Regions from separate parts of the Streptomyces sp. NPDC001904 genome, predicted to be linked through region 2. Evidence: riboswitches for the same ligand, from Rfam matches in the RefSeq annotation. Region 2 holds a riboswitch; the other holds the start of a gene.

Region 1 (8,900 bases), on a different contig from region 2:
AGGCCCGGCTCAGCCCGCAGCTCTGAGCACGCCGAGTGTGAGACTTCCGACTCCCGTACGCGCAGCGCGTACGGGAGTCGGCGCGTGTCAGGTCCCCACGGCGAGCCGTGCGCGCAGCAGGGCGGCCAGCGCGCCGGCGAATTCGACCGGTTCGACCGGAAGCGTCACCGCGGCGTCCGCGCGGCTCCAGGTGGCCAGCCAGGCGTCCTGGGGGCGGCCGATCAGGAGCAGCACGGGCGGGCAGCGGAAGATCTCGTCCTTGATCTGCCGGCAGACCCCCATGCCCCCGGCCGGCACGGCCTCGCCGTCCAGCACGCACACGTCGATCCCGCCGCGGTCCAGCTCCTTGAGGACCGCGGGCAGGGTCGCGCACTCGATGAACTGGACCTCGGGGGCGTCGGATGCGGGCCTGCGTCCGGTCGCGAGCCGGACCTGCTCGCGGGTGTTGGCGTCGTCGCTGTAGACCAGGACGGTCGCGGTCGACTGCATCGTTCCTCCGAGACATCGGCAGACATCGGCGTCTTACGGGCGTCGTTGGCGCGGAGCCTACTCCTCCCGACACCCCGTCAACAGCGGTTCGCACACGCCTCCGATGGGCCATATGGGCTGGACACACCCCCCAGACACTCCGAACGGCACCCCCCGGAGTGAGGGCGAGATAAGCGACCGACATAATGTCGGTCGTGGCGACAGCAACGACAGTAGAAACCGGGCACGCGCACCCGTCGGTCAATCGACCGAACCTCACCAGCGTCGGAACCATCATCTGGCTGAGTTCCGAGCTGATGTTCTTCGCGGCCCTCTTCGCGATGTACTTCACCCTGCGATCGGTGACCGGACCGGACCACTGGAAGGAAATGGCGTCCAGCCTGAACCTTCCGTTCTCCGCGACGAACACCACGATCCTGGTGCTCTCCTCCCTGACCTGTCAGCTCGGCGTGTTCGCCGCCGAGCGCGGGGACGTGAAGAAGCTCCGGATGTGGTTCATCGTCACCTTCATCATGGGTGCGATCTTCATCGGCGGTCAGGTCTTCGAGTACACCGAGCTGGTCAAGAAGGATGGGCTCTCGCTCTCCTCCGACCCGTACGGCTCGGTGTTCTACCTGACCACCGGCTTCCACGGCATGCACGTGACAGGTGGCCTCATCGCCTTCCTGTTCGTCCTCGGCAGGACGTACGCGGCCAGGAAGTTCACCCACGAGCAGGCGACCGCCGCCATCGTCGTGTCCTACTACTGGCACTTCGTCGATGTCGTATGGATCGGCCTCTTCGCCACGATCTACCTGATCAAGTAGTTCGCAGATCGCAGCATCGGGCGAAGCACCCGACACATTCCCGCAGCACCGACGCAGAAGATCCTGACACCGGGGTAATCCGTGAAAAAGCTCTCCGCACGACGACGCCATCCGCTGGCGGCGGTCGTCGTCCTACTCCTCGCGCTGGCGGCCACCGGGGGGCTGTACGCCGCGTTCGCGCCCGCGGACAAGGCGCAGGCCGATGAAACCGCCCAGTCCCTCGCCATCGACGAGGGCAAGAAGCTCTACTCCGTGGGCTGCGCCAGCTGCCACGGAACCGGCGGTCAGGGCACGTCCGACGGGCCGAGCCTCGTGGGCGTCGGCTCCGCCGCCGTCGACTTCCAGGTCGGCACCGGCCGTATGCCGGCCCAGCAGCCGGGGGCCCAGGTCCCCAGCAAGAAGGTCATCTACTCGCAGGCCGAGATCGACCAGCTCGCCGCGTACATCTCCTCCCTCGGCGCCGGCCCGGTCGCGCCGACCAGGGAGGACTACGACCCGAGCGGGGCGGACGTCGCCAAGGGCGGCGAACTGTTCCGCACGAACTGTGCCCAGTGCCACAACTTCACCGGTGAAGGTGGCGCGCTGACGCACGGCAAGTTCGCGCCGAGCCTGGAGGGCGTCAGCCCGAAGCACATCTACGAGGCCATGCAGACCGGCCCGCAGAACATGCCGTCCTTCCCGGACACGACGATGACCAAGCAGAACAAGAAGGACATCATCGCGTACCTCGACGCGGTCAACGGCGACAAGTCCGAGAGCCCCGGTGGTCTCAAGCTGGGCGGGCTCGGCCCGGTCAGTGAGGGTCTGTTCGCCTGGATCTTCGGTCTCGGCGCCCTGATCGCCGTAGCCATCTGGGTTGCCGCTCGGACCGCAAAGGCCAAGAAGTCATGAGTAGCCAAGACATTCCAGAAGAGAACCTGCCGGACGAGCGGGGCGCCGAAGAGGCAGCGCACGGTTCCGTCGAGCCGGCGAAGGACAACCCCTTCGCCGACCCGGGCCTGCCCCCGCACGAGCACCGGATCCAGGACATCGACGAGCGGGCCGCCCGGCGGTCCGAGCGCGTCGTGGCGATGCTGTTCACGATCTCGATGCTGGCCACCATCGGCTTCATCGCGTCGTACGTGACCATCAGCGCCCACAAGATCGTCTACATCTTCCCGATGGGGCACATCAGCGCCCTCAACTTCGCCCTGGGCACGACCCTGGGCGTGGCGCTGTTCTGCATCGGCGCGGGCGCGGTCCACTGGGCCCGCACCCTGATGTCGGACGTCGAGATCGCCTCCGAGCGTCACCCGATCGAGGCCGAGCCCGAGGTCAAGGCCCAGGTTCTGGCCGACTTCGCGGACGGTGCGCGGGAGTCGCAGTTCGGCCGGCGCAAGCTGATCCGCAACACGATGTTCGGCGCGCTGGCCCTGGTGCCGCTCTCCGGCGTCGTCCTGCTGCGCGACCTCGGCCCGCTCCCCGAGAAGAAGCTCCGCACCACGGCCTGGAAGAAGGGCCTGAAGCTCGTCAACATGAACACGAACGAGCCGCTGCGCGCTTCGGACATCGCGGTCGGCTCGCTCACCTTCGCCAAGCCCGAGGGCCTGGAGGAGCACGACGAGGAGTTCCAGAAGGAGATCGCCAAGGCGGCTCTGATGCTGGTCCGTATCCAGCCGGAGAACATCAAGGACAAGCAGGAGCTCGAGTGGTCGCACGAAGGTGTGGTCGCGTACTCGAAGATCTGCACCCACGTCGGCTGCCCGATCTCCCTGTACGAGCAGCAGACGCACCACGTGCTCTGCCCCTGCCACCAGTCCACCTTCGACCTCTCCGACGGTGCCCGGGTCATCTTCGGCCCCGCCGGTCACGCCCTTCCGCAGCTGCGCATCGCCGCTGACGATGAGGGTTACCTCGTGGCGCAGGGCGACTTCGCGGAGCCCGTCGGTCCTGCCTTCTGGGAGCGCGGATGAGTACTGCAACCACGAACGACGCGCCTTCTCGCGAGAAGGCACCGGCCGGTGAGCGTGTCGCCGACTGGGCGGACGGACGCCTCGGGATCTACTCCCTGGCCAAGTCCAACATGCGCAAGATCTTTCCGGACCACTGGTCCTTCATGCTCGGCGAGATCTGCATGTACAGCTTCATCATCATCATCCTCACGGGTGTGTACCTGACGCTGTTCTTCCACCCGTCGATGAACGAGGTGGAGTACCACGGCAGCTACATCCCGCTGCAGGGTCAGCTGATGTCCGAGGCGTTCAACTCGACCATGCACATCTCCTTCGATGTGCGTGGTGGTCTGCTGATCCGGCAGATCCACCACTGGGCCGCGCTGATCTTCCTCGCCGGCATGTTCGTGCACATGATGCGCGTGTTCTTCACGGGTGCGTTCCGCAAGCCGCGTGAGGTCAACTGGCTGTTCGGCTTCCTGCTGTTCGTCCTGGGCATGTTCACCGGCTTCACCGGTTACTCGCTCCCCGACGACCTGCTGTCCGGCACCGGTGTCCGCTTCATGGAGGGCGCGGTCCTGTCCGTGCCGATCGTCGGCACGTACCTGTCGTTCTTCCTCTTCGGCGGTGAGTTCCCGGGCGGCGACTTCGTCGCGCGGTTCTACTCGGTCCACATCCTGCTGCTGCCGGGCATCATGCTCGGCCTGATGGTGGCCCACCTGATCCTGGTCTTCTACCACAAGCACACGCAGTTCGCGGGTGCCGGAAAGACCGAGAAGAACGTCGTCGGCATGCCGCTGCTCCCGGTCTACATGGCCAAGGCGGGTGGCTTCTTCTTCCTGGTCTTCGGTGTCATCGCGGTGGTCGCGGCGATCGCCTCGATCAACCCGATCTGGGCCATCGGCCCGTACCGTCCGGACCAGGTCTCCACCGGCGCCCAGCCCGACTGGTACATGGGCTTCTCCGAAGGCCTGATCCGTGTCATGCCGGGCTGGGAGATCAACCTCTGGGGTCACACGCTCGTCCTGGGCGTGTTCATCCCGCTGGTGATCTTCCCGCTGGTCCTGGTCGCGATCGCGGTCTACCCGTTCATCGAGTCCTGGGTCACCGGCGACAAGCGCGAGCACCACATCCTGGACCGCCCGCGCAACGCGCCGACGCGCACCGCCTTCGGTGCCGCGTGGATCTCCTGGTACTTCGTGCTGATGATCGGTGGTGGCAACGACCTCTGGGCCACGCACTTCCACCTGTCGATCAACGCGATCACCTGGTTCGTCCGCATCAGCTTCTTCGTGATGCCGGTCCTGGTCTTCATCGTCACCAAGCGGATCTGCCTCGGTCTCCAGCGCCGCGACAAGGACAAGGTGCTGCACGGACGCGAGTCCGGCATCATCAAGCGCCTGCCGCACGGTGAGTTCATCGAGGTCCACGAGCCGCTCGACGCGGAGGCCCTGCACACGCTCACCGCGCACGAGCAGTACAAGCCCGCCGAGATCGGCCCGACGGTCGACGAGAACGGTGTGGAGCGCAAGGTGTCGCGTGCGCAGAAGCTGCGCGCCAAGCTGTCGAAGGGCTACTACGGGGAGCACAACCAGATCCCCAAGCCCACCGCCGAGGAGTACAAGGAGATCACCAGCGGCCACGGCCACCACTGATCTCTGAGGTTCCACCTCCGACGCTGATCGCCACGGCAAGAGCCCTCGTCCAGGCACTGGACGGGGGCTCTTTGCCGTCTCCGCCGCTCGATAAGGTGGGTGCCGTTCCCCATCCTCGTACGGACAACACCACAGGAGCGGCCATGAGCGCTTTGACCCCCGCTGGAGGCGACACCGCGGCGGGCCGTTCCTGGCCCAGTGTGCTGAACGGACTCCTCGACGGGCGCGACCAGAGCGCCGACGACACCGCCTGGGCGATGGACCGCATCATGAGCGGCGAGGCGACCGACGCGCAGATCGCCGCCTTCGTGGTCGCGCTGCGCGCCAAGGGCGAGACCGTCGAGGAGATCACCGGTCTGGTCCGCGCCATGTACGAGCACGCCAACACCATCGAGGTGCCCGGCGAGACCGTCGACATCGTCGGGACGGGCGGCGACGGCGCGAAGACCGTCAACATCTCCACCATGTCCGCCATCGTGATCGCCGGCGCGGGGACCAAGGTCGTCAAGCACGGCAACCGGGCGGCCTCGTCCGCCTCCGGCTCCTCGGACGTCCTGGAGAAGCTGGGCGTCAACCTGGACCTGACGCCGGCCCGCGTCCCCCAGGTGGCCGAAGAAGCGGGCATCACCTTCTGCTTCGCGGTCAAGTTCCACCCGGCGCTGCGGTACGCGGGCGCGGCCCGCGGCCAGATCGGCATCCGTACGGTGTTCAACCTGCTCGGCCCGCTGACCAACCCGGCCCGGGTGAGCGCGCAGGCCGTCGGGGTCGCCGATCCGCGGATGGCCCCGGTGGTCGCCGGGGTCTTCGCCGAGCGCGGCAACTCCTCCCTGGTCTTCCGCGGTGACGACGGGCTCGACGAGCTGACCATCACCGGGACCTCCCGGGTCTGGGTCGTGCGCGACGGAGCCGTCCGCGAGGAGGTCTTCGACCCGCGTGACGTCGGTATCGAGCCGGTCGGCATCGAGGCGCTGCGCGGCGGCGACCCGTCCTTCAACGCCGAGGTCGCCCGGCGGATCCTCGACGGGGAGCGGGGCCCGGTGCGGGACGCCGTGCTGCTGAACTCCGCCGCCGCGCTCGTCGCCGTACGCCCCGGTGGCGGCACGCTCGTCGAGCAGATCAGGGCCGGTATGGAGCGGGCCGCCGAGTCGATCGACTCCGGCGCCGCGAAGGCCACCCTGGAGCGGTGGGTCGTCGCCAGCAACCGCTGAGTGTGACGCAGGGCGCAGTCCTTCCTGTCTCAGGAGATGGACTGCGCCCTTGCCATTCCGGATACGTGTGGCAGGATCCTCTACAAGGTCATGAGTGACAGCGATCGAGGCCCCAGCCCGCTGTCCGGCAACCCTCCGTCCGTGGCGGGGTGCCCTGGGTGAAGACCAGGCCGTAGGCAGCGAGGTCTATGGCAAGCGCGGACCCCTGCACACCCTGGGGTCCTGGTCCTCAAGGGAGCAGTCTCGTGAGCAAGCGAATGCGATAGGGCGTTTCGGCCCCGCCTCTGCGTACCCGTTCCACTTTTCTTTCCATGCCGTCGAGCCCTGTTCCGTAGCGCTCAGCCGTGGCTTCGGCATGGTCAATTCGCTTACCGCGCCAGGGAGTTCACCCATGTCTGTTTCCGTCGCCGCCGCTGCCTGTACCCCGGCCCCCACCGACATCGCGGCCCCGCTTCCCGTGCTCGGCCGGGACGTCACCGTGCCGCTCGTCACCGGTGGCGAGGTGACCTACGCGGCCCTCGACTACGCCGCCAGCGCGCCGGCCCTGCAGCGGGTGTGGGACGACGTCGCCGCGTACGCCCCGTACTACGGCAGCGTGCACCGCGGCGCCGGGTACCTCTCCCAGCTCTCCACCGACCTCTTCGAGAACTCCCGCCGGACGGTCGCCGAGTTCCTGGACTGCCGCGACGGCGACCAGGTCGTCTTCACCCGGTCGACGACCGACTCGCTCAACCTGCTCGCCGCCGCGCTCCCCGCCGACTGCCAGGTCTTCGTCTTCGAGACCGAGCACCACGCCTCGCTGCTGCCGTGGCGCGACGCGCAGGTCACCTACCTCAACGCGCCGCGCACCCCCGACGAGGCCGTCGCCACCCTGGAGCGTGCCCTCGCCGACCGCGATCCGTACGGCCCCGCCCTCGTCTGCGTCACCGGTGCCTCCAACGTCACCGGTGAGCTCTGGCCGGTGCGCGAACTGGCGGCGGCCGCTCACGCGCACGGTGCCCGCATCGTGCTCGACGCCGCCCAGCTCGCGCCCCACCACCCCGTCTCCGTGCAGGAACTGGACGTCGACTGGATCGCCTTCTCCGGACACAAGCTGTACGCGCCGTTCGGCTCCGGCGTGCTCGCCGGCCGCTCCGACTGGCTGACCGAGGCCGAGCCCTACCTCGCCGGCGGCGGCGCCTCCCGCAAGGTCGCCCGGCGCGCGGACGGCGGCGTGGACGTCGAGTGGCACGAGAGCGCGGCCCGGCACGAGGCGGGTTCGCCGAACGTCATCGGCGTGTACTCCATCGCCTCCGCCTGCAAGGCGCTGACCGAGGCCGGGTTCGACAGCCTCGTCGCGCGGGAGCAGTACCTGATCGGCAAGGTGCGCGACGGGCTCGCCGCCGTGCCCGAGGTGAAGGTGCTGTCCCTGTTCGGGGACGACGCCCCGCGCGTCGGCGTCATCTCCTTCGTGGTGGAGGGCTGGAACTCCTCCCACTTCGCCGCCGCGCTCTCCGCCGAGTACGGGATCGGGGTCCGCGACGGCCTGTTCTGCGCCCACCCGCTGGTGCGTACGCTGCTCGGCTCCGACCCGCAGACGCAGGGCGAGTGCGGGTCGCCCGAGGCGGCGCCCGGGGAGAAGTCGCTGAACGCGATCCGGGTCAGCTTCGGCGCCGGTACGCCCGACGAGCACGTCGACCGGTTCGTCGCGGCCGTCACCGAGCTGGTCCGCAACGGCGCCGCGTGGAGCTACCGCACCGAGCAGGGGCGGTGTGTTCCGGCGTCGTGAGGCTCGGCCAGTCATGAAAGCCGCAGTCGCGTCTGCCTGGTTCGTGGGCAGTGCGTCTGCGGCTTTTCTGTGGTTGCTCGCGCAGTTCCCCGCGCCCCTGGCGGGGCGCTCCTAGCCGTCCAGGCCGATCGAGAAGGCGGCCTCGAGGTCGTGCTGGGAGTAGGTGCGGAACGCGACGTGCGTGTCCGTCGCCTCGACGCCCTGGATCTTGCTGATCCGGCCGGGGATGACATCCGCGAGGTCGTCGTGGCGGGCGACGCGGACCATGGCGATCAGGTCGTAGGTGCCGGTGACGGAGAAGACCTCGCTGACGCTGTCCAGAGCCGCGATCGACTCGGCGATCTCGGGGATCCGGTCCACGCTGGTCTTGATGAGCACGATCGCGGTGATCACGGCTGGCTGTCTCCCTCGGTGGCCGTGGCATGGGTCGGCTCAACCTTAGCCCGGCCCCTGTACCGCACCCACGCGTAGAGGAACCCGAGGGAGAAGCCGACGAGGTGCGCCAGATAGGCGACCGCGGGCCCCTGGGTGTCCTGGCCCGCGGCCGCCCACTGCAGCGCCACCCAGAACGGCAGCACCACCCAGGCCGGAAAGCGCAGGGGCAGGAAGAGAAGGAACGGGAACAGGCTCGTCACCCGCGCTCCGGGGAACAGGTACAGGAAGGCGCCGAGGACCGCCGAGATGGCCCCCGAGGCGCCGACCAGGCTCTGGTCGGAGTCGGCGTGGGCGACCGCGTACGCGAACAGCGCCAGATACCCGGTGATCAGGTAGAAGAGCGCGTACTGGACGCGGCCCATGCGCTCCTCGGCCATCGCGCCGAAGACGTAGAGGAAGAGCATGTTGCCCAGCAGGTGCAGCCAGCTGCCGTGCACGAACAGAGCGGTGAGGGGAGTGAGGGCGGCCCGCGCCGATCCTGCGAAGAGTTCGGAGGGGACCACGCCCCAGCGATCGAAGTAGGCGGTCTGTTCCGTGAGCAGCCGGGCACCTGTGCCGTAGGTGGGATTGAAGCCCGAGGCGGGAGAGATCACGAAGACCGCACAGCA
Region 2 (8,900 bases):
TACGAGATCTAGGTGGTGTAGACCTTGTGTCCGACTAGCGGATTCCCGAGTGCGAGGGTGGGACACACGGTGCAGCGGCACATCACCGGTCTGATCGCGGCTGCGGCCGCACTGGGCATGGCGGGCACGCTCACCGCCTGCGGGGGCACAGGTTCGGACGACGTCACCCTCAAGCTGGTCGCGGCCGACTACGGCGACTCCGCGGCCAACAGCTCGCAGAAGTACTGGGACGAGCTGGCCGGCGCGTACGAGAAGGACCACCCGGGTGTCACGGTGGACGTCGACGTCTACAACTGGAAGGTCGTCGACGCCAAGGTCAAGAAGCTGGTCGACTCCGGACACGCCCCCGACATGGCCCAGATAGGCGCCTACTCCGACTACGCGGCGGCCGGGAAGCTCTACCCGGTCGGCAAGCTGCTCAACGTGCCCACCCAGGCCGACTTCCTGCCGCAGCTGTCCGACGCCGGGCAGGTCAACAACGTGCAGTACGGCATGCCGTTCGCCGCATCCACGCGCCTGCTCTTCTACAACAAGAAGCTCTTCAAGGACGCCGGTCTCACCCCGCCCGCCACCTGGAGCGAGCTGGCCGCCGACGCGAGCGCGCTCAAGGCCAAGGGCGTGAAGATCCCCTACGCGCTGCCGCTCGGCCGTGAAGAGGCGCAGGCCGAGACCATGATCTGGATGCTGAGCGGCGGCGACGGCTACACCGACGACGTCGGCTCCTACACCCTCGACTCCAAGCAGAACATCGCGACGTTCGACTGGCTCCGCGACGACCTCGTCGGCAAGGGCCTGACCGGCTCCACCGCGCCCGCCGGGCTCAACCGCGCCGACGCGTTCGCCGCCTTCGCCAAGGGCGAGGTCGGCATGCTCAACGGCCACCCGACGCTGATGCAGATGGCCGCCGCCAAGGGCGTCGACTACGGCACCGTGCCGCTGCCGGGACCCAATGGACCCGCCAAGTCCACGATGGGCGTCGCCGACTGGATGATGGCGTTCAAGCAGAACGGCCACGCCAAGGAGACCGGCGACTTCCTCAACTACGTCTACAGCGAGCAGAACGTCCTCGACTTCTCCCGCGAGTACGACCTGCTGCCGGTCACCAGCAGCGCTTCGGGCACCATGGCGTCGGCGGGCGAGGACAAGAAGCTCTGGCCGTTCCTCAAGAGCCTCGGCGACTCCGAGTTGTATCCCGTCGGCAACACGTCCTGGGCGAGCGTCAGCGAGGGCATCAAGCAGCAGATCGGCTCCGCCGTCTCCCCGCACGGCAGCCCGGCCGCCGTGCTCGGCCGGCTCCAGAGCGAGGCGGCGGCCGCCGAGTCCGCCGAGTAGCGTGGCGGGCATGGACGAGCAGCCCGCCCTCGGTGACCGTGAACGTGCCGTGCTCGCCTTCGAGGGGCGCTCCTTCGCCTCACCGGGCGCCAAGGAGCGGGCCGTCCGCGAGGAGCTGGACATGGCGCCCGTGCGCTACTTCCAGCTCCTGAACGCCCTGATCGACGATCCCCGGGCGCTGGCGGCCGCGCCGGTCACCGTGAACCGCCTGCGCCGCGTGCGGGAGGCCAAGCGCCGGGAGCGCTGAGATGGCTAAGGTCGGTTCATGGACGCCATCAGGACCGCCGCCGGCCGTGACGGAATCGCCGCGATAGTCGCCCGGCCCTCCCGGGCCGTGATCGCCCTCGACTTCGACGGGACGCTCGCCCCGATCGTGCCCGACCCCGAACAGGCCCGGGCCCAGCCCGGTGCCGTACCGGCGCTCGCCGCGCTCGCGCCGCGCGTCGCCTCGGTCGCCGTCGTCACCGGGCGGCCCGCCGGGGTGGCCGTCCGGCTCGGGGACTTCGCCGGGGTGCCCGGGCTCGAACACCTCGTCGTTCTCGGGCACTACGGCGCCGAGCGCTGGGACGCCGTCACCGGCACCGTGCACGCGCCCGCGCCGCATCCCGGGGTCGCCGCCGTGCGCTCCGCGGTGCCCGGGGTGCTCGCCGAGGCGGGGCTGTGGCACGACACGTACGTCGAGGAGAAGGGGCGTGCCGTCGCCGTGCACACCCGGCGTGCCTCCGACCCCCAGGGCGCCTTCGAGGCGCTGAAGGGGCCGCTGTCCGATCTCGCCGCCCGGCACGGGCTGGTGGTCGAGCCCGGGCGGATGGTTCTGGAGCTGCGGCCGCCCGGGGTCGACAAGGGGGTGGCGCTCACCGAGTACGTCCGTGAGGTGGGGGCCGAGTCCGTCCTCTACGCCGGGGACGATCTCGGGGATCTCCCGGCGTTCGCCGCCGTCGAGAAGCTCCGCTCGGACGGGATGCCGGGTCTCCTGGTGTGCAGCGGCACCGAGGTCCCGGACCTCGCCACCCGCGCCGACCTGACGGTCCCCGGCCCGGCCGAACTGGTCACCTTCCTGACCGACCTGTCCCGCACCTTGCCCACCACCTGACGGAAACTCAGTCGCGGAGGGCGTGCAGCTGGTCCAGGAACCAGGTGCCGGGCGGCAATGCGGTGGCCGCTGCCGACAGGCGCTTGGTGCGTTCGGCGCGCTCGTCGGCCGGCATGGCCAACGCGTCGGCCAGCGCCGAAGCCGTGGCCGAGACGTCGTACGGGTTCACCACCAGCGCGTCCTCGCCCAGCTCCTCGAACGCCCCGGCCTCCCGCGACAGCACCAGCGCACACCCGTCGTCGGAGACCACCGGCACCTCCTTCGCGACGAGGTTCATGCCGTCACGGATCGGGTTGACCAGGGCCACGTCGGCGAGCCGGTACGCGGCCAGCGAGCGCGCGAAGTCGTCCTTCACGTGCAGGACGACCGGGGTCCACCCCTCGGTGCCGAAGCGCGCGTTGACGGCGTCGGCGACCCGCGAGACCTCCGCGGTGTAGTCGCGGTACACGGCCAGGTCCTGACGCGAGGGATAGGCGAACGCGACGTGGACGACCTTCTCCCGCCACTCGGGATGCGTCTCCAGGAACAGCTCGTACGCGTGCAGGCCGCGCACGATGTTCTTGGACAGCTCGGTGCGGTCCACCCGGACCACGGTCTTGCGGCCGGGCCCGATCTGCTCGCGCAGGGCGGCGAGCCGCTCCTCGACGTCGGGCCGGTGCGAGCGTTCGCGCAGGAAGTCGGCGTCGGCGCCGAGCCCGTGCACCCCGACCCGGGTGCCCGACGTGCCCCCGATGATCCGCGTACAGCACTCGGTGAACGCGTCCGCCCAGCGGCGGGTCAGGAAGGCCAGCCGGTCCGCGCCGAGCATCCCGCGCAGCAACTGCTCGGCGATGTCGTCGGGCAGCATCCGGAAGTAGTCCACGGGCGCCCACGGCGTGTGCGAGAAGTGCCCGATGCGCAGGTCGTCACGGAGTTCGCGGAGCATCCCGGGGACCAGGGCCAGGTGGTAGTCCTGGACGACGACGGTGGCGCCCGGCGCGGCCTCCTCGGCCAGCGCCTCGGCGAAGGCCCGGTTGTACTCCTCGTAGGAGGCCCACCGGCGGCGGAACTCCGGGCCGAACGACGGCTCCAGAGGCGTCTGGTAGAGCATGTGGTGCACGAACCACAGCACCGAGTTCGCGATCCCGTTGTACGCGTCGGCGTGCACGTCGGCGTCGATGTCGAGCATCCGCACGCCCGGCTCGGTGACGCCCCGGCGCACCGCCGCCCGGTCGCCGTCGTCGAGCGCCGCGCAGACCCAGAGTTTGTCCTCGACGACGCTGAGCGCGGAGACCAGTCCGCCACCCCCGCGCTTCGTCTCGACCGAGCCGTCGTCCCCGACGACGTACGAGACCGGGCCGCGGTTGGACGCGACGAGAACCTCAGCAGCACCATGCGTGGAAGCCATAAGGCGAAACTAGCCCGCCCCCCGGACCCTCAAACGTACGGCCGGGTCCCGACGGGGACCCGGCCGTATACAACTCCTCCGGCGCAGGTCAGTCCTTGCGGCGGCGGACCGCCGAGAGGACCAGCGCGCCGAGCCCGCACAGCGACAGGGCCAGCCCGCCGTAGAGCAGGACGGGGACGTCCGCGCCGGTCGCCGCCAGCTCGGGTTCCTGCGGCCTGGGTCGCGGCGGCGTGGGCCTGGCCTGGACGCGGCCCACGGTGAAGGTGATCGTGCACCGCGGGCCGGTGCCCGCCGCGCAGTTGCTGTTCGGGACCGTCAGATGGCGTACGACCTTCGCGCCCGGGGTGTTCGGGACCTTCACCCGCAGCGGGACCTTCACCTGGCCGTGCGCCGGGACCGTGATGCCGTGGACGGTGCCGTCCTCGTCCGTGATCTCCGTCTTCTGCGGGACGGAGGCCGGGTTGCGGATGACGACGGGGACGACGGTGTCGCCCGGCGGCGGGCTGTCCGGCAGGTCGGGGAGGGTGACGACCAGCTGCGGCGGCGCCGGCGGCGGCTCCTCGATGGTGGGGGCGGCGCCGCAGTTCGGGTCGGTCGAGGTGTCGTCGCAGTTGGTGCGCGGGGTGTCGGCGGTGACGTTGTTGGTGAGCTTGCCGTCACCGCCGACCGGGTCGTCGACGGTAACGCTGTAGGTGATCGTCGCCGTCTTCCCCTCTGGCACGGTGCCGGTCCAGTTCAGCCGGGGCCGGTCGTAGGTGACGGTGCCGGTGCTCGCCTTCGCGTCGTTGTTGTACGTCGCGTCGTCGAGCAGGTCGGACAGGTCGTCGGCGAACTTGGCGCCGGGGTAGTCGACGCCGCCGATGTTCTTGGCGGTGACCGTGTACGTCACCTTGCCGCCGGGCCTGACCTTCTTCGGCGACGCGGTCTTCCTGACCTCCAGGTCGGGCACCGGCACCGAGAACGCCAGCGCCGACGGCACGTAGGTGTCGCCCCGCGTGCGGAAGGTCAGGTTCGCGGAGGTCGAGCCCTCCGGGATGACGCTGGAGGGGATCGTCGCGGTCTTCGCGTCGATGCTGAAGTTGTTGCCCTCGCACGGGTCGAGGCAGCCCTCGGCGCGGCTGTTGAAGAAGTTGGTGGCGGCGCCGCCGCTGTCCGGGTCGGCGATCTGTGTGCCGTTGACCAGGAACGCGTCACCGGCCACGTTCGCGTCGCCCTCGTAGGCGGTCACGCTCGCCCGCACGTCCTTGTTGCCCGCGCGGTAGAAGCCGTCGATGCCGATCGTGGTGTCCGGGTCCTTGGACTGCTGCACCACGTGGCCGCCGTAGATGTAGACGTTGCGGCGGGAGGGCGCGTACTGCTCGTTGGGCCCGTCGTACTTGTAGACGACGGTCAGCGACCAGCCGCCGACGCAGCCCTTGCCGGTCGGCGCCCAGATGTCGCCGACCGCGACCGGCACCGGGGTGCCGGTGGTGACGCCCGCGAACAGCGCGGTGACGTCGGACTCCGCGGTGTAGTAGTGCGGGCCGCCGACCGCGGCCGGGGTGCGCACCGCGTTCTGCACGGTGGCCCGGGTCGCGGTGCCGCCGCCGACCCTGACCAGCGGCTGCTGCGTGAGCGGGTCACCGGCGGGCGAGGTGGCGAGGCCCGCGGTGTCGCAGCGCGTGATCTGGTTGTTCCCCAGCTTGTACGTGCCGTCGTTGCCGCCCCAGAACAGGCGGGCGTAGGCGACGGTGGCGCCGGGCGGGACGGTGACCTGCCCGGTCGAGGAGTTGGTCACGGAGGTGCCGAACCCGGCGGTGTCCGTGTACTGCATGTCGAACTGGTTGTTGTTCTCCGAGGTCGTCCCGGCCTGCGCCGCCCGGCAGCGCGTCGCGTCGTCGGCGGGCGTGGACGGACACTGCATCACCGTGTTGCCCAGCGTGATGAAGTCGCCGTAGACGGCCTCGTCGTAGCGCTGGGCGAACGGCTCGACCACGACCGCGGACGCGGGAGCGGCCGCGGCGACGAGGGTCGCGGCGGCCGCTGCTGTGGCGGCAAGCGCCGCCAAGGTGCTCTGTACCTGTCTCAGCCACATACGGAGCAATGTAGGGAAAAGACCGTATTATCCCGTGATTAAGCGACGCGACGCTCCGCATACTCACTGATTTCGGTCATCGGCGGCCGCTCCTCGGTGTCCACGGAGTGCACCCGCGGCTCGAAGCCGTCCGCGCCCCGCTCGAACTGGGTCAGCACCGGCCGCACCAGGTGCCCGCGCGCGAGCCGCAGCTGGGCCGTGCGGTAGATCGCCGCCGCCATCCGGCCGAGCGCCTGCCCGTCCTGGTGCCGGTGCTTCCTGACACCGACGTCGACCTGGGCGAGCGCGTCCAGGCCCACGGTGTGCAGCGCGTCGACCAGCAGCCCCAGCTCCACCCCGTAGCCGACCGGGAACGGCAGCCGCTCCAGCAGGCTCCGGCGGGCCGCGTACTCGCCGCCCAGCGGCTGGACGAATCCGGCCAGCTGGGGCCAGTGCAGATTGAGCACCGGCCGGGCCATCAGCTCGGTGACCCGGCCGCCCTGTCCGGCCGCCTCGCCCAGCGGGCGGTCGTACATGGCCTTCACGAAGTCCACGTCCGGGTCGGTGAGGAGCGGGCCGACGATGCCGGAGACGAAGTCCGCCGAGAACTCCTTCAGATCGGCGTCGACGAAGCACACGATGTCACCGGACGTGACGAGCAGCGAGCGCCACAGCACCTCGCCCTTCCCGGGGCGGGCCGGGATCCGCGGCAGGATCGTGTCCCGGTGCTCGACGCGCGCCCCGGCCGCCGCCGCGACCTCGGAGGTGCGGTCCGTGGAGCCGGAGTCGACGACCACGATCTCGTCGACCAGCGGCACCGCCTCCGTCATCAGCTCGCGCCGGATCACCGAGACGATCTCCCCGACCGTCTCCTCCTCGTTCAGCGCGGGCAGGACGACGCTCACCGTCCGGCCCGACGCCCGCTTCGCGGCGATCAGCCGGGCCATGGGGCGGTCGGCCACGGACCAGGAGCGCCGCTTGAGCCAGCCCTCGACTTCTTCCAGCACGGCCAAGGCCCTCCCGTTTGTGATCCATCTCGCGGTTCGGACGACTATCTCAAGGGTCCACCCCTTCAGTTACAGTCTTGAACAGGGTCCGTGACCATCGCATGTCGGGGTCGACGAGCCCGTACAACTCCATCCACACAATCGAATACCGCTCATCCAGAGGGGCAGAGGGATACGGCCCGTTGAAGCCCCGGCAACCCTCCCGCCGACCGACGAGGTCACGGTGGGGACGGTGCCAATTCCGTCTCGCGGCGAGATGCGTCGCGAGGAAGATGAGGAGAAAGGGCCTCGCCTCTCATGGCTGTACAGACTGTCGCGACCGGAACCACCGCTTCGACGAACGCCGCCGTCGACCTCGGACCCGCTTCGGGCCTCTCCTGCCGCGAGTGCGGCGCCACCGTCCCGCTCGGTCCGGTCTTCGCCTGCGTCGAGTGTTTCGGGCCTCTGGAAGTCGCCTACGACCTGCCGGCCGGCGATCCCGAGGCGCTCCGCAAGCAGATCGAGGCCGGCCCCGCCAACATCTGGCGCTACGCCCCCCTCCTGCCCGTCCCGGCCGACGTCGCCGAGAAGCCGAACCTGAACCCCGGCTGGACCAAGCTGGTCAAGGCCGACAACCTCGCCCGCGAACTCGGCGTCGAGCAGGGCAAGCTGTTCGTCAAGGACGACTCCGGCAACCCGACGCACTCCTTCAAGGACCGGGTCGTCGCGCAGGCCATCGAGGCCGCGCGCGCCTTCGGCTTCACCACCCTGTCCTGCTCCTCCACCGGCAACCTGGCGGGTGCCGTCGGCGCCGCCGCCGCCCGCGCCGGCTTCCGCTCCTGCGTCTTCATCCCGCACGACCTGGAGCAGGGCAAGGTCGTCATGGCCGGTGTCTACGGCGGTGACCTCGTCGCCATCGAGGGCAACTACGACGACGTGAACCGCTTCTGCTCCGAGCTCATCGGCGACCCGCTGGGCGAGGGCTGGGGCTTCGTCAACGTCAACCTGCGCCCGTACTACGGCGAGGGCTCCAAGACGCTCGCCTACGAGATCTGCGAGCAGCTGGGCTGGCGGCTCCCGGACCAGCTGGTCATCCCGATCGCGTCCGGCTCGCAGTTCACGAAGATCGACAAGGGTCTGAAGGAGCTGATCGCGCTCGGCCTCGTCGAGGACAAGCCGTACAAGCTCTTCGGCGCCCAGGCCGAGGGCTGCTCCCCGGTCTCGGTCGCGTACAAGGGCGGCCACGACGTGGTGCGGCCGCAGAAGCCGAACACGATCGCCAAGTCGCTCGCGATCGGCAACCCGGCCGACGGGCCGTACGTCCTCGACATCGCGCGCCGCACCGGTGGCGCCGTGGAGGACGTCGACGACGAGCAGGTCGTCGAAGCGATCAAGCTGCTCGCGCAGACCGAGGGCATCTTCGCGGAGACCGCGGGCGGCGTGACCGTCGGCGTCACCAAGAAGCTCATCGAGGCCGGGCTGATCGACCCGTCGCTCACCACCGTCGTGCTGAACACCGGTGACGGGCTCAAGACCCTGGACGCCGTCGCCGAGTCGTCGCAGGCCACCGCGACCATCCGGCCGTCTCTGGAGGCGTTCCGCGCCGCCGGGCTCGCCGCCGAGTAGATCCGCCCCTTCCCGTAGCCGGGGGCTCCGCCCCCGGACCCCGCTCCTCAAACGCCGGAGGGGCTGAAAAGACCGAGGTGAACCCATGAGCGTTTCCGTCCGGATCCCCACCATCCTCCGCACCTACACCGGCGGTCAGGCCGAGGTCAGCGCCGAGGGCGCCACGCTCGCCGACGTCATCGCCGACCTGGAGAAGAACCACACCGGGATCGCCGCCCGCGTCCTCGACGACCAGGGCAAGCTGCGCCGGTTCGTCAACGTGTACGTGAACGACGACGACGTCCGCTTCGAGCAGGGCCTCGACACCGCCACGCCCGACGGCGCCGGAGTTTCGATCATTCCCGCCGTCGCCGGCGGCTGACACACACAGAGTCATCCGAATTGCCCCCTCCGCGAGGAAAGCGGAGGGGGCAATTCTGCATG

Evidence for each region. A riboswitch is a leader RNA that binds a small molecule or an ion and turns the genes downstream of it on or off. The one in region 2 is predicted to bind S-adenosylmethionine.
Region 1: another riboswitch for S-adenosylmethionine. It lies ahead of ABT127_RS01370 (aminotransferase class V-fold PLP-dependent enzyme); the one in region 2 lies ahead of thrC (threonine synthase).

The regions. Positions count from the first base shown of each region.
Region 1 is NZ_JBEOYI010000001.1:307,074-315,973, reverse strand. Features, by position in the region: gene ABT127_RS01405 (L,D-transpeptidase) at 1-26, shown strand, start outside; gene ABT127_RS01400 (hypothetical protein) at 88-489, opposite strand; gene ctaE (aa3-type cytochrome oxidase subunit III) at 675-1,295, shown strand; gene qcrC (cytochrome bc1 complex diheme cytochrome c subunit) at 1,377-2,186, shown strand; gene qcrA (cytochrome bc1 complex Rieske iron-sulfur subunit) at 2,183-3,247, shown strand; gene qcrB (cytochrome bc1 complex cytochrome b subunit) at 3,244-4,881, shown strand; gene trpD (anthranilate phosphoribosyltransferase) at 5,025-6,089, shown strand; SAM riboswitch class IV at 6,176-6,293, shown strand; gene ABT127_RS01370 (aminotransferase class V-fold PLP-dependent enzyme) at 6,481-7,857, shown strand; gene ABT127_RS01365 (Lrp/AsnC family transcriptional regulator) at 7,969-8,250, opposite strand; gene ABT127_RS01360 (rhomboid family intramembrane serine protease) at 8,247-8,900, opposite strand, start outside.
Region 2 is NZ_JBEOYI010000019.1:24,447-33,346, reverse strand. Features, by position in the region: gene ABT127_RS26655 (ABC transporter substrate-binding protein) at 70-1,332, shown strand; gene ABT127_RS26650 (DUF3263 domain-containing protein) at 1,343-1,579, shown strand; gene otsB (trehalose-phosphatase) at 1,598-2,425, shown strand; gene ABT127_RS26640 (alpha,alpha-trehalose-phosphate synthase (UDP-forming)) at 2,433-3,812, opposite strand; gene ABT127_RS26635 (DUF7927 domain-containing protein) at 3,901-5,886, opposite strand; gene ABT127_RS26630 (glucosyl-3-phosphoglycerate synthase) at 5,925-6,872, opposite strand; SAM riboswitch class I at 7,022-7,151, shown strand; gene thrC (threonine synthase) at 7,170-8,477, shown strand; gene ABT127_RS26620 (MoaD/ThiS family protein) at 8,563-8,838, shown strand.